Mesorhizobium japonicum MAFF 303099: one gene and its partner. The protein of the gene in region 1 binds, or shares a complex with, the protein of each later gene. Links are inferred from orthologs where the notes say so. Each region holds a gene or a part of one and is shown on either strand. Other genes may lie near its edges. The genes, in order: tldD and MAFF_RS33590.

What was found.
Region 2: the proteins of tldD (region 1) and MAFF_RS33590 are in contact, whole or in part, in a solved structure (PDB 5NJ9), measured with the Escherichia coli proteins. The link is inferred for Mesorhizobium japonicum MAFF 303099 from one-to-one orthologs.

The regions. Positions count from the first base shown.
Region 1 is NC_002678.2:6,180,284-6,187,586, forward strand. Bases 1,811-4,630 are described here. They hold tldD (metalloprotease TldD), read right to left. Parts: upstream 4,017-4,630; coding sequence 2,604-4,016; downstream 1,811-2,603. Other genes in these bases: MAFF_RS30505 (transglutaminase-like cysteine peptidase), read right to left, coding at 1,811-2,089; MAFF_RS30510 (AbrB/MazE/SpoVT family DNA-binding domain-containing protein), read right to left, coding at 2,303-2,578; MAFF_RS30520 (invasion associated locus B family protein), read right to left, coding at 4,190-4,630. Also shown: MAFF_RS30495 (caspase family protein), read left to right, coding at 1-759; MAFF_RS41530 (hypothetical protein), read left to right, coding at 1,132-1,257; more of MAFF_RS30505, read right to left, coding at 1,385-1,810; more of MAFF_RS30520, read right to left, coding at 4,631-4,750; coxB (cytochrome c oxidase subunit II), read left to right, coding at 5,127-6,011; ctaD (cytochrome c oxidase subunit I), read left to right, coding at 6,050-7,303. UniProt on the Escherichia coli protein: Metalloprotease involved in CcdA degradation. Suppresses the inhibitory activity of the carbon storage regulator (CsrA).
Region 2 is NC_002678.2:6,782,169-6,789,459, reverse strand. Bases 4,484-7,291 are described here. They hold MAFF_RS33590 (TldD/PmbA family protein), read right to left. Parts: upstream 6,656-7,291; coding sequence 5,312-6,655; downstream 4,484-5,311. Other genes in these bases: epmA (EF-P lysine aminoacylase EpmA), read right to left, coding at 7,265-7,291; MAFF_RS33585 (VOC family protein), read left to right, coding at 6,824-7,240; MAFF_RS33595 (3'(2'),5'-bisphosphate nucleotidase CysQ), read right to left, coding at 4,516-5,325. Outside these bases: MAFF_RS33630 (LysR substrate-binding domain-containing protein), read left to right, coding at 1-92; MAFF_RS33625 (hypothetical protein), read right to left, coding at 114-671; MAFF_RS33620 (DUF2093 domain-containing protein), read left to right, coding at 827-1,060; lpxK (tetraacyldisaccharide 4'-kinase), read right to left, coding at 1,057-2,082; waaA (lipid IV(A) 3-deoxy-D-manno-octulosonic acid transferase), read right to left, coding at 2,084-3,400; MAFF_RS33605 (lysophospholipid acyltransferase family protein), read right to left, coding at 3,397-4,188; MAFF_RS33600 (DUF4170 domain-containing protein), read right to left, coding at 4,194-4,439.

The DNA of each region.
Region 1 (7,303 bases):
AAGCCGGGGCAGGGTGGCCAGCAGCCGGGCGGTGTCACGCCCCCGTCGAAGACATTGCCTGCCAACGAGCTGACGGGTCATGCCTTGCCTGGCGCCGACGGTAACACGCTGCCGCTGGTCAATGGCAAGCCGGTGCTCAATGGACAGAACCTGCCCAACAACCCGAACCTGCCGAAGAACAAGTCCAGGAAGCTCCTGAACAATCAGGCCACGGCAGGTGGAAACGCCGTGACCGGCAACCCGGTGGTGAATGGGCAAGGCGGGGCCAATGGCCAGGGCAATGGGCAAGGCTGGAATGGCACCGGCAAGACCGGCAAAGATGCCAAGTTGCGCAAGATCCCGGGCGCCAATGGCACGCCCGCGGCGAATGGGGTGAACAACCCATCGGCGCTGAATGGCCAGAATTCAGGCCAGAACCCGCCCAACGGCAAGTTCAAGAAGCTTCACAATCAGGGCGGCGGCCAGGCGAACGCCCAGGCCAATGGGCGAGGCAATGAGGCCCAGGGCAATGGCAACGGGCCGAAATTCCACAGATTGCCTGCCAGCGGAAACGGTGGTGGCAATGTCCAGCAGAAATTCAAGGTCAACAACGGCAACCCGCAGCTGAGGGTGCAGGGTCAGCCCAAGCCGCGGAGGCCGGAGTTCCACGCCCAGCCGAACCAGCCGGTGCAGCGGCAGGCACAGCCAAGGCCGCCGCAGCCGCCGGCCGTCAAGAAGCCGTCTTGCGGGCACACCAATGAGCCTGCTTGCAAGAAATAGCGCATGTCGCCCAGAGGTGGTCCGGCTTGGGTCGGGACACGCATGAGACAAAGGCTTGAAACCCGTCGCGAGTCGCCTTGTGTGAGGTGACCCGGCCGTGTCGGCCGGCGACAAACATGGCTGAGCCGCGGCGGCTATCCGCGATCAGATCACAACTGCGTGGTTGGCCACGGCCAAGATTGCGCAGTGCCTCGGCTCGCTGATACCCAGTCAGCGCCGGGGGGCTTCAACGGAGTGAGCACAATTGCAAGCCTTCTGACGTCCATCGCCCTGGCCGGGTTCATTGCGACGGGAGTCGCCGCAGCGACGACCACGACTGCCCCGGCCGCCGCCACAACGGCCGCCCCGGCGAAGAAGCCAGCGGCGTCTGCCATGACGCCGCAGAAGACCGCGATTTCCAAGCAATGTTCCGCACTTGCGGACGCCAAGAAGCTCCACGGCAAGGCGCGCGAGAAGTTCCGGGCCGACTGCAAGAAGAACGGTGGCAAAGCCACCTGATCAACAGCTGATTTCGGCTGTCGCCCGCCTGCCCTGGCGAGGAGGCTGGCGGCAGTTCCCCAAAATATGAATCGGGTTTTCGTCTTGAGCTGGGTCTGGCGCCTGGACCGCTGCGGTGAAAGGTTGCTCAGTCTACGAGCTTGGCAACGTTCGTGAGGGTTTGCGGCGTACCGCCCCGCCGGTTGATCGACACCCAGATATTCGGGTTCTGCTGCGACTGGCGTTTCACGAAGTAGTAGCCGGTCGCGTTCCACGGCCTGATTTCGTCGACCAGATTGTCGAGGACCAGATCGCCCTTGTCGGTTTTCACCGTCAGGATGGTGTGGCCTTCATTGTCGAGGTCGTGCACCACTGTCATCAGCAGCGCCTGCCGGGGAAATCCAGCCTCCTGAAGAAGCTTGCGCTTGTAGAGTGCGTAGATCTTGCAGTCGCCCTTGCCGTCAACCGGGTAATCCCAATGGTCGGCCATCGTGCCCCAGTGGTCGAAATTGCTGACGGGCTTGATGGAACTGTTCGCCTTCTGATTTATCCGCTTCAGAGTGCGCAAGTTCTGCGCCGTCAGCTTGACATTCGTGGCCGGCAGCGCAGGGACCCTGCACTCTTTTGGCCGGCGATGGCAGAAATCCACCCAGCCGTAGGGGACGCTGGTGGGGCCGCCAACCGCGACGCTGAGTGACCCAGCCGTGGATGGCTGCGTCTTCCCGAACAATGTCGACTGCTTGGGCAGGGTGGATTGCGCTGACGCCGGGCTGACATCCAGCGAGGTTGCGCCGATCAGCGAAACACAACCCAGCAGGAAAGAGGAAGTCAGGACGCCGAGGGAACGCAGCACTGGCAACACCACCGCACGAGAGCACCGGTCAAAGGTAATGTGGCGACGGCGCGGCATCAATTAAACATTTAAGAAGGCGTTAACATGTTCGTGTTCGCGGCCTGCGAACGCGCCGTCGCGCCGGCACAAGGCAGTGCGCTAGGCCGTCATCGCACACTTCTTGCACGTCCCAAGCCCCCGTCGCTTGCCAGGGACCGAAAGACGACATTGGCATCAATCGCGGGCTTGCCGCCGCCGTGTCTCGGCGAGAACGCCCGCATCCATCTCCTCAAGCGTCTTCGGCCTGCCGCTGTGGGGCAGGGAACCAAAGACGTCCTGAGGCCGGGTTGCGGCGAAGGTAGGTGCCGGCTTCAAGAGAACGCCTTCAGGCGTGTCTTCGACCACCAGGCGGGTACCGGCGCCCCATTCCCTGCGTTTGCGGATGGCGCTCGGCAGGATCACTTGCCCCTTGGTTGAGACGGTGGTGGTGAGCTTTTCGGAGTCGGCCATCAGAGTTTATCTCGATGCATTCCCATCAAACCCTGGTGCCGCCCACCGTCATTTGGTTCATCCTCAGATGCGGCTGGCCGACGCCGACCGGCACGCCCTGTCCGGCCTTGCCGCACATGCCGATGCCATTGTCGAGTTTCATGTCGTTGCCGACCATCGAGACGCGGTGCATGGCGTCAGGCCCGTTGCCGATCAGCATCGCGCCCTTGATCGGCTGCGTCACCTTGCCGTTCTCGATCATGTAGGCCTCGGTGCAGCCGAATACGAATTTGCCCGACGTGATGTCGACCTGGCCGCCGCCGAAGGAGACGGCGTAGATGCCGTTCTTGACCGAGGCGATGATCTCGTCCGGCTCCATGTCGCCCGACGTCATGTAGGTGTTGGTCATGCGCGGCATCGGCTGATGCGCATAGCCTTCGCGCCTTCCGTTGCCGGTGGCCTTCATGCCCATCAGCCGGGCGTTCTGCCGGTCCTGCATGTAGCCGACCAACTTGCCGTCCTCTATCAGCACGTTGCGGGCCGATGGCGTGCCTTCATCGTCGACGGTGAGCGAGCCGCGCCGCTCCGGAATGGTGCCGTCGTCGACGACGGTGACGCCCTTGGCGGCGACCTGCTGGCCCAGCAGGCCGGCGAAGGCCGAGGTCTTCTTGCGGTTGAAATCGCCTTCCAGCCCGTGCCCGACGGCTTCGTGCAGCATCACGCCCGGCCAGCCGCTGGACAGCACGATGTCGAATGTGCCGGCCGGAGCTGGGATGGCCTCGAGATTGACCAGCGCTTGCCGCAGCGCTTCCCTGGCGGCATGCTTCCAGCTGTCCTCGATCAGGAAGTCGCCGAACGCCTTGCGTCCGCCCATGCCGTAGGAGCCGCTTTCCTGGCGGTCGCCGTCGCCGACCACGACCGAGACGTTGATGCGGACCAGCGGCCTGATATCGCGTACCACCTGGCCGTCGGCGCGCACGATCTCGACATGCTGCCAGGACGCGGCGAGCGAGGCCGTCACCTGGCGCACGCGCGGATCCTCGGCACGCAGCCAGGCGTCGATTTCCTGCAGCAACTTCGCCTTGGCCTCGAAGGAGGGCGAGGGGATCGGGTTCTCGTCGCCGTAGAGATGGCGGTTGGTGCGGGCAGGCGCGGCGGCAAGCGTACCGGAATAGCCGCCCTTGACGGTCGAGACCGCCGCGGCCGCGCGCAGCAGCGAGGCTTCGGAGAGGTCGCTCGAATGGGCGTAGCCGCTGGCTTCACCCGCGACCGCACGCAGGCCAAAACCCTGGTCGGTGTTGAAATTGGCGGTCTTCAGCCGGCCATTGTCGAACATCAGCGCCTCGCTCTCGCTGTATTCGAGAAACAGTTCGCCGTCATCGGCGCCGTTGATGGTGTCGGCAACGATCTGCTTGATGCGATCGTCGGAAATATCGAATTGGCCGATCAGGCTGTTCATGGCGCGTCCGTCCGTGGGAAGATTGCTTTCCCCCGATGTAGGCGCGAAGCCGCGCCCGCACAATCGGCAATGACGATCGGCGTCGGCGAATGACGACGGCCAGCCGATGCGGCATTCAGATGCGGCATTCAGGAGAGCTGCGTCAGAACCTGGTTCTGCGCCAAGCTCCCGGATCAGGGAAGGGCGGCGAAGCCGTCGGCGAAACCCTTGAGGTCGACAGGGATGCCGATGCCTTCTTCAGGCGTCTGGAAGACGATGAACGTCGCCGACGTACCGGTCTTCAACGTGTCGAGCAGCGGCTTTTCGAGGATGACCTCGGCATAACAGCCGTCCTGGAAGCAGCGCACGAAATAGGCGCGGCCGATGTCCTTGCCGTCGACATTGAGGCCGAGCCCGTTCGGCAAAAGCACGCCGAGCGGCGCCAGCACGCGCAGGATCTCGGCCTTGTTGTCGGCGGTGCGCAGCACGACCACCGACAGTCCCATCTCCGGACGGTCCTCGGCGACGACATTCTGCATCATCACGCATTGTTCAGAGGTGGCGCCGGCCGGCGTGTCGCAGATGATCGACCAGGCGCCATGCGTCGAGCGCACCGTGCCGCTCGGCTGGGCGGCATTGGCCTGACCGGCGACGAACAGACCAGCCGCGGACAAGGCGGCAAGAAACATGGCCTTGACCAAGGTGCTCGAAAGCCCCGGTCTCGTATGCCCCAGTCTCGAAAGCCAAGAGTTCATGACGGCTCCATTGCGAATCACGGCACTTTAAGCCGCGCCAATGCCAAGTAAAGGACGAGACCGCTGCCGAACTGTCCCGAAACAGGCAATACAGCGCTTTTCCCTGCCAAATTCGCCTGAATTACGACGCATCGCGCACCATGCCAACATGAGGCGGGCGGCCTGCCGAACATACGCGATTCGCCGCCATCGCCGCTGCCCCGGAAGAGCCATCTCAGCTTGCGCGCAAAAATGCCGCACAGTTTCCTCCGCTCCTTTCTTGCGGAGGGAAAAAGAGTATGGTTTGAACCAGCTTGAGACTGTCGGGATTCCCGTCCCGGCATTGTTCGTTATTCTCGTTGGCACGGCCGCGAGGAACTGGGAGACGAAGAGGGCGATGAGAAATTTCCTAGCAGACGCCAAGTTTCTAGCCAGTGCTGGGGCTGCCACCGCGCTTTTCGCGGGCACGTCCGCCCATGCAGACCAGCCCGTGGCGTGGGAGACGACTTTCCAGGCGCCGGCGACCGACATGATGCGGCAGATCGAATGGTTCGGGAACTACACGATGTGGTTCATCGTCCCGATCACCATTCTGGTGCTGCTTCTCCTCGCCTACTGCATCGTCAGGTTCCGCGCGAGCGCAAACCCGGTTCCCTCCAAGACCAGCCACAACACGCTGATCGAGGTGATCTGGACCGTCGGCCCGGTCGTGATCCTGCTCTGCCTCGCCATCCCCTCGTTCCAGCTCCTGACTGCGCAGTACACTCCGCCGGAAGAAGCCAAGCTGACCGTCAAGGCGACCGGCAACCAATGGAACTGGGACTACGAATACCAGACCGACAACACGCTCTCCTTCAATTCGGCCATCCTTCAGGATGGCGATCGCGCCAAGGCCGGCAAGGAAGACCGCAAGGTCTATCCGCGCCTGCTCGCCGTCGACAACGAGCTGGTGGTGCCGGTCAACACGATGACGCGCGTGCTCGTCACCGCGACCGACGTGATCCACTCCTTCGCCATGCCGTCCTTCGGCATCAAGATCGACGCCATTCCGGGGCGCACCAACGAGACCTGGTTCAAGGCGGAGAAGGAAGGCCTCTATTATGGTCAGTGCTCGCAGCTTTGCGGCAAGGACCACGCCTTCATGCCGATCGCCATCCGTGTCGTCTCCGACGCGCAGTTCAAGACCTGGCTGGCTGCGGCCAAGACCGATCTGCCCGGCGCCAACAAGACGCTGATGGCCGAGGTCGATGGCCAGAACAAGGTAGCGGCCGCCGGCAATTGATGCCGCGGGTTAGCAAGATTTAGGGAACGGAGCGGAACATGGCAGACGCTGCAGCTCACGACGGCCACGACCACAAGCCTTATCATGGCTGGGTGCGCTGGGTCTATTCGACCAACCACAAGGACATCGGCACGCTCTACCTGATCTTCGCGATCATGGCCGGCATCATCGGCGGCGCGCTGTCGGTCGCCATCCGCATGGAGTTGCAGGAGCCTGGCATCCAGATCTTCAGCGGTCTGGCGCAGATGGTCTACGGCATGAACGGTGACGCCGCGATTGATGGCGGCAAGAGCATGTACAATGCCTTCGCCACCGCGCATGCGCTGATCATGATCTTCTTCATGGTCATGCCGGCGTTGATCGGCGGCTTCGCCAACTGGATGGTGCCGATCATGATCGGCGCGCCCGACATGGCGTTCCCGCGCATGAACAACATCTCCTTCTGGCTGCTGCCGCCGGCCTTCATCCTGCTGCTCACCTCGATGTTCGTGCCGAGTGCGCCGGGCGCCTTCGGCGTCGGCGGCGGCTGGACGCTCTATCCGCCGCTGTCGACCTCGGGTCAGCCCGGACCGGCCATGGATCTGGCGATCCTGTCGATCCACATTGCCGGTGCCTCGTCGATCCTCGGCGCCATCAACTTCATCACCACCATCTTCAACATGCGCGCTCCGGGCATGACGCTGCACAAGATGCCGCTGTTCGCCTGGTCGGTGCTGGTCACCGCCTTCCTGTTGCTGCTGTCCCTGCCGGTCCTGGCCGGCGGCATCACCATGCTGCTCACCGACCGCAATTTCGGCACCACCTTCTTCGCCCCCGATGGCGGCGGCGATCCGCTGCTGTTCCAGCACCTGTTCTGGTTCTTCGGTCATCCGGAAGTGTACATCCTGATCCTGCCGGGCTTCGGCATCATCAGCCACATCGTCTCGACCTTCTCGAAGAAGCCGGTGTTCGGTTATCTCGGCATGGCCTACGCCATGGTCGCGATCGGCGCCGTCGGCTTCATCGTCTGGGCGCACCACATGTATACGACCGGCCTGTCGCTCGACACGCAGCGCTACTTCGTCTTCGCCACCATGGTCATCGCGGTGCCGACGGGGGTGAAGATCTTCTCCTGGATCGCGACGATGTGGGGCGGGTCGATCTCGTTCAAGACGCCGATGCTGTGGGCGCTGGGCTTCATCTTCCTGTTCACCATCGGTGGCGTCACCGGCGTTCAGCTGGCCAATGCCGGCCTCGACCGCTCGCTGCATGACACCTATTTCGTCATCGCCCACTTCCACTACGTGCTGTCG
Region 2 (7,291 bases), 600 kb from region 1 along the record:
GCACCGCCGCCGCCGACCTTGTCCGCCGCATCGCGCAGCAGGCCGGATTGGCGCCGGACAAGATCGAGGCATTCATCGAAGCCGAGCGATAGGTCTGCCGGCCGATTCGACGTTCAGCGGAGCAAAAGCAGGACGAAGCCGAACATCATTGTTGCCAACAAACCGGTCATGATCGAAACAAAGCCGATCTTCACCAGCAGGCCCTCCGAGTTGGGCGCCGCGGTGTGGGATTGATTGGCCGCTATTCGCCGCCCTGCCGGCGCACCCAGCGTGGCGGCGTTTTGCTGCAGCGGCGCCTGCGGCGGGACAAACGACAGCAACGACACACCCGCGGCCCTGGCGGGCGCGTTGTCATTGGCCGTTGCCGAAGGCGGCACGGCGCCGCGCTGTGCGTCGGCTTCGGGCGCTGCTTTCCTTGCCGCGACCGTTGCCAGCACCGCCTCGTCGCGCGTGTCGAGTTGGGCCTGATAGGCCTCGACGATGCCGGAAGAAGCAATCTGCTGCGATTTGACGGCCAACGGCGCGGCAGGCATAGACAACAAAGCGGGCGCCGTGCGTTGGGCGAACAAAGAGGGCGCGGCGGGCTGGACCAGTTCCCTGACCAGCGCCGTCCTGACCGGATCGGCCTTCGCCGACGGCACAGGTTGCGGCGTCATCGCCTCCTTGAGCAAGGAAGCCAGGCGGGCGGAAGAAATATCCATCATGCCCCCGATAAAAGCGCTTTTCTGCGTGTCGTAGCGCCTCAGCATTGTCCGAGGCTTGTCGCAAGCTTGACCCGGCCGCAGATTTGTGGCGATGAAATCTGTATGACACTTGGCACCACCGCATGATGAACCGTTTCGAAGGCCCGGGCGGCAAGGAAGCCCGCATCCGCTATCTCGATGGCGATTTCCAGGTCACCAGCCCAGGCTCGTTCGTGCGCTGCGCGGTGACCGGGGAAAACATCCCCCTGGACGAGCTGAAATATTGGAGCGTCGCCAGGCAGGAGCCTTACGTGAACGCCACCGCTTCGCTGCGCCGCGAAATCGAGGTGCATCCGGAATTGCGCAAGCGTAGCTAGCTTCTCAGCTTGCGCTGCCGCCAGGCATCGAGCGTTTCCTCGATGATGCGTTCGGGCGCATGGTCGAGCTCGAAAACCGTGTCGATTTCCAGCACCTCGAGTCTGTTCAGAAAGTCCTGCGAGGCGCCGTGGCGCAACCGGGCGGCGTCCTTGGCCGTGGTGATGAGCCCCAGCCCTTCGGCGCGCGCCACCGCCGCCAGCTCGGCGAGTTCGTCTTCGGCGTAGAAATGATGATCCGGAAAGGGCTTGGAGAGAACCACCTCGCCGCCGGCCTCACGCACCGTATCGAAGAATTTGTCGGGATGGCCGATGCCGGCGAAGGCGAGGAACCGCTTGCCGGCAAGCCCCGCCTTGCTGATGGGCTCGGCACGGGCCTCGAAGATCGGCCGGCCGGCGCGTGCCGCCTGGCGCACCACGGCATCGGCGGCGGTGCCCTCGCCCATCTTCAACAGCCCGCTGGTGAAGACCAGCTGGTCAACGATCTTGGCCCTGAGCGGGCCGCCCGGAATGACGCGGCCATTGCCGATGCCGTAGCGGGCGTCGACCACGATCAGCGCGTAATCGATATGGATGCGCGCGCTCTGAAAGCCATCATCCATGATCAGGAAATCGCAGCCATGCTTTGCCATGAGCAGCCTGGCACCGGCGGCGCGGTTCGGCGTCACCGCGACCGGCGCGTGTTCGGCCAGAAGCAGCGGCTCGTCGCCGACATGCTTGGCGGCATCGTGATGGGCATCGACGACATGCGGCTCGGCGAAGGAGCCGCCATGGCCGCGCGACAGGAAACCGGGCTTCAGCTGCATGCGCTTGGCCTGTTGCGCAAGCGCGATGGCGACCGGCGTCTTGCCGGTGCCGCCGACGGTGAAATTGCCGACGCACAGGACCGGCGCCTCGATCTTCTCGCGCCTGGCCCGCCGCATGACGCGCCCGGCGACGAGCGCATAGACGGCCGACAGCGGCGACAGTGCCAGGACTTTCCAGTCCGGCTCTTCCCACCAGAATGGTGGTGCTTCGGAGGCCACGCTAGCGCCCGTTGGCGCCCTTCAGGCGCGACTTGACGACCAGCGGCTGGATATAGGGTTCGAGCGATTTCAGCGTGCGCGCCAGCGCGCCGCGCATCTCGTCGACGGTCGCCACCCCCGCCGCCATCATCTCGTGGCGCGCCACTTCGTTGGTCAAAAGGAAGTTGACCGCACCAGCCAGCATGTCGCGATCACGCACCAGCTTGGCGCCGCCGCTGTCGATCAGGCGCTGATAGGCCTCGCGGAAATTCTGCACATTGCGGCCGGCCAGAACCGCCGTGTCGAGCATGGCCGGTTCGAGCGGATTCTGGCCGCCCTCGGACGTCAGCGAGCGGCCGACGAAGGCGATCTCGGTCAACCGGAGATAGAGCCCCATCTCGCCGATCGTATCGCCGAGCAGGATATCGGTGTCAGGCCCGATACGGTCGCCCTTGCTGCGCCGCGCGACCTTCAGGCCCATGCCGGAAATCTGCGCGGCAAGAGCCTCGGCGCGATCGGGATGGCGCGGCACGACGATCGTCAGCAGGCCGTGGTGACGCTTGTGCAGCGTCGCGTGGACCTCAGCCGCGACCACTTCCTCGCCGTCATGAGTCGAGATCGCCGCCCAGGTCGGGCGGCCGCCGATCTGCCGCTGCAAACTAGCCAATACCCGTTCGTCGACCGGCGGCGGATTGGTGTCGACCTTGAGGTTGCCCGAGACGGTGACCGGCCGGGCGCCCAGCGTGCGAAAACGCTCGCCGTCGACATCGGACTGGGCAACGACATGGGCGAGGTTCTCGAACAGCGCCTCGGCGATGTTGGCGCGCTTCTTCCATGAGGTGAAAGAGCGGTCGGACAGCCTGCCATTGACCAGCACCTGCGGCACGTGGCGCGCGCCAAGCTCGAGGATGGTCATCGGCCAGATTTCGGATTCGGCGATGATCGCCAGGTCCGGCTGCCAGTGATCGAGGAACCGGCTGACCGCCGGTTTCAGGTCGAGTGGCACATATTGGTGGATGATGCGGTCGCCGAGCCGCTCGTCGGCGACCTGGGCCGATGTCACCGTACCGGTGGTCAGCACGATGTTGACGCCATAATCGAGAATGCTCTCGACCAGCGGCACGACGGCTATGGTCTCGCCAACACTGGCGGCATGGATCCAGATCACAGGCCCTTCGGGGCGCGGGCGACCGGCGACGCCGTAGCGCTCGCGGCGACGGTGGCGGTCTTCCTTGCCGCGCGAAGTGCGCCAGGCGACATAAGGCCCAACCAGCGGATAGGCCGCGGCACCGGCGAAACGGTATGCCGTCAGCATGGCGCGCGCCCAGCGACCGCTCATCGCCGGCCATCCACGAGACGGTAGGCCTCGGCCGTCGCGGCATTGAGAGCGGTGGTGATTTCCTGGCGCTTGCGCTCCATTTCGGCGTCATCGGCGTCGGCCGCGACAAAGATCGGCGCGCCGATGGTCACGGCGGAACGGCCGAACGGCAGGTTGATGGTCGTCTTGTCCCAGCTCTTTTCCAGCACCTTGCGGCGGCTGGTGGCGATGGCAACAGGCAGCAGCGGCCGGCCCGAGAGGCGCGCCAGGAGAACGATGCCGAGCCCTGCGTCGCGCGGCGTGCCATGCGGAATGTCTGCGATCATGGCGACGTTCTTGCCGGCGGTGAGCGACTTTTTGAGGGCAATCAGTGCCTTGGCCCCACCTTTGTCGAGATGCCGGGCATTGTCGCGCCCACCGGAACCGCGCACCGCCTCGATGCCGAATTTCTCCAGCATCAGCGCATTGAGCTCGGCATCGGCGCTGCGCGACACCATGGCGACCAGCGGCTTGCGCTTGGGGTAATAGGCGGGCGTCAAAAGATGCTGGCCGTGCCACAGGGCGATGATGCCGGGTTCGAATTCGGCATAGGCGCCGCCCGAAAAGCGCGCCGATCCGGCGACCAGGGGGCTGGTCAGACGAACCAGGCGCACGAACTGCGCGAGCAGGCTGGCAATGGCGTTCTTGACGAATCGCGACTGTGCGAGCGGTTCGCGCACCTTGCGCCAGAACGTCTTGGTCGCGCGACGGCCGCCCCTGTCAGTCGGCGCGGCGTCGCTGGCTGGCCCTTTCGCCAGGTCATGCTCCATCGAAGTCAACCGGCAGCCTTGTTGTCGGGGTCCAGCAGACGGTGCAGATGAACGACGAAATAACGCATATGGGCATTGTCCACGCTGGCTTGCGCCTTGGCCTTCCACGCCGTGTGCGCGGATTGATAATCGGGATAGATACCGACAATGTCGAGCCCGTCGAGATCGCGGAACTCGGTGCCCCCAAGCTTCTTCAGTTCGCCGCCGAACACCAGATGCAAAAGCTGTTTCTTCCCGTCTTCCGCGGTCATGTCGGTCCTTCACATATCGTGAGTTTGTGACAGGTCTAGACCAAAGCCGCCGACTTTGGAACCTGCGAATGTGCTTTCACGCATCCAGCCCGGCGATGACATCGACGAGCACCTCCAACAATTCACCGCTGCCGGCTGCGAGCGCGCCGTGGCGGGTCACCTCGCCGGCATACAGCGGCGCGCGGCCATGCGGGTCGAGCAACTGGCCGCCGGCCTCGCGCAGGATGAGATCTGCGGCGGCGATGTCCCAGTCATGCGCATTCGGCTTGACGAAGGTGGCGTCGAGCGTGCCGTTGGCGATCATTGCCAGGCGGTAGGCAAGCGAGGGACTGTAAGGCGCCCGTACCAGCCGCTTCTGCCAGCCGGCCGGCACCAGGTCGATCAGTTGCTTCAACCCTGAAATCTCGGCCTTGTCGCCAAGCGTGCGCACGCCAATGCGCTTGCCGTTGCGGAAAGCGCCCTGGCCGGGCAGCGCCCAGTAGGTCTCGTCCATTGCCGGGCATTCGAGCACGCCGGCAAGCGTGCGGCCCTCTTCGACCACGGCAACGCTGACGCACCAGGTGCGCTGTCCCTCGAGGAAGCCGCGCGTGCCGTCGATCGGATCGACGACGAAGGTGCGGCGCGCCGAAAGCCGCACCGGATCGTCGACCGTCTCTTCCGACAGCCAGCCATAGTCCGGCCGCGCCGCCAGCAACGTGCGGCGCAGATAGGCGTCCGCCGCATGGTCGGCTTCGCTAACCGGGGAGGTGCCGCCCTTCATCCAGACCTGCGGGCTGTTGCCGAAGTAGCGCATGGCGATGACACCCGCCTCGCGGGCGGCGTCGCGCAGCAGCGGCAGATCCCCAATGGTGCCGGAAAGGGCAGCGGTCAGTTCAGGCTCCGGCAAGGGTCATGCCTTCGATCAGGAGCGTCGGCGCGGCGGTGCCGAAATTGCGGTCGAGGTCATCAGCCGGCACCATGTTGAGGAACATCGTCTTCAGGTTCGAGGCAATCGTGACTTCAGCGACCGGATAGGCCAACTCGCCGTTCTCGATCCAGAAACCGGAAGCGCCGCGGCTGTATTCGCCGGTCACCATGTCGACGCCCTGGCCGAACACTTCGGTGACATAGAAGCCGCTCTTGAGCGACTTGATCAAATCCTCCGGCGAGCGTTCGCCCGGCTCGATGGCGAGATTGGTGGAGGACGGCGAGACGGAGGAGCCGCTGCGCGAGCCGCGGCCGTTGGTGATCAATCCCAGTTCGCGCGCGGCCGAGGTCGACAGGAACCAGTGGTTGAGCACGCCCTTTTCGACCATGAGAAGCTTTTCGCCCTCAACGCCCTCGCCGTCGAACGGGCGCGAGGCCTGGCCACGCGGCCTGAGCGGCTCGTCGGTGACGGTGATGGCAGACGCGGCCACCTGCTTGCCCATCATGTCGCGCAGGAACGAGGTCTTGCGCGCGACGGACGCGCCGTTGATGGCGCCGGCAAGATGGCCGGCGATGCCGCGCGCCACCCGCGGGTCGAACACCACGTCGACCGGCCCGGTCGCCGCCTTGCGCGCGCCGATGCGGCGCACGGCGCGTTCGCCGGCCTTGCGGCCGATATCCTCCGGCGCATCGAGATCGGCAAAGTGCTGGCGCGAGGAGAATTCATAGTCGCGTTCCATGCCGGTGCCCTCGCCGGCGATGACGCTGGCCGAACGCGAGAAGCGCGAGCCGACATAGTGGCCGATGAAGCCGTGCGAGGTGGCCAGCACGATACCGCCCAGCCCGGCACTAGCGCCACTGCCGGCCGAATTGGTCACGCCCTTGACGGCAAGCGCTGCTGCTTCGGCCGCAAGGGCTGCTTCCTTCAGCTGGTCGGCCGACACTTCGGTGGCGTCGAACAGGTCGAGATCGCGCGTCTGTTTGGCCAGCAGCGCCGGATCGGCCAGACCCTGATAGGGATCCTCGGGCGAGACTTTCGCCATGGCGACGGCGCGCTCGGCGAGTGAGCGCGGGTCGGACGCGGCCGTGGCCGAGACGCTCGCCACTTTCCGGCCGACGAAGACGCGCAGCGAAACATCCTCGGCCTCCGACGATTCGGTGGCCTCGACCTTGCCAAGCCGCACCGACACGCCGGTGGAGCGGCCGCGCACGGCAACCGCGTCGGCAGCATCGGCGCCGGCCTTCTTGGCGGCCTCGACCAGCGCGGCAACGCGGTCGGTCAGTTTTTTAGCGTCTGATGTGTCGGCCATGCCTGTGATCCTGCTTGTCGCGGCCAGCTTGCGGCCGCGCCCACCCATCTATTGTTCCGATCCGGCTTGTGCAATGGCACAGGCTTCAATCAAAATGCGTCGCTGCATGGTTCCCATCGCGAACCCAGTGACGCAAAATCGGCCCGCAGCCCGCACGGAGCATCCTTCATGACGCCTTTCCATCTCGCCTTTCCGGTCCGTGATCTCGATGAAACCCGAACTTTCTATGGCGAAGTGCTGGGCTGCGCGATCGGCCGCTCGTCGACGACCTGGGTGGACTTCGATCTTTACGGCCACCAGATGTCGGCGCATTTGCGGCCGCAGGCCGCGCAAGCCGCCAGCGACGGCAAGGTCGACGGCATTCTGGTGCCGATCCCGCATTTCGGCGCCGTGCTGCTGATGGATGACTGGCAGCGCCTGGCGACCCGGCTGGAAGCGCGCGACGACATAGACTGGCTGGAACGGCCAATGGTTCGCTTCAAGGGCGAGCCCGGCGAACAGGCGACGCTGTTCATCCGCGATCCCTCCGGCAACGCCCTGGAATTCAAGGGTTTTCGCTCGCTGGAGCAGGTTTTCGCGCATTGAGACCGGCACCACTCGGCCGGTGGTTCAAGAGCCAGCGACCGGCGTCCAGAT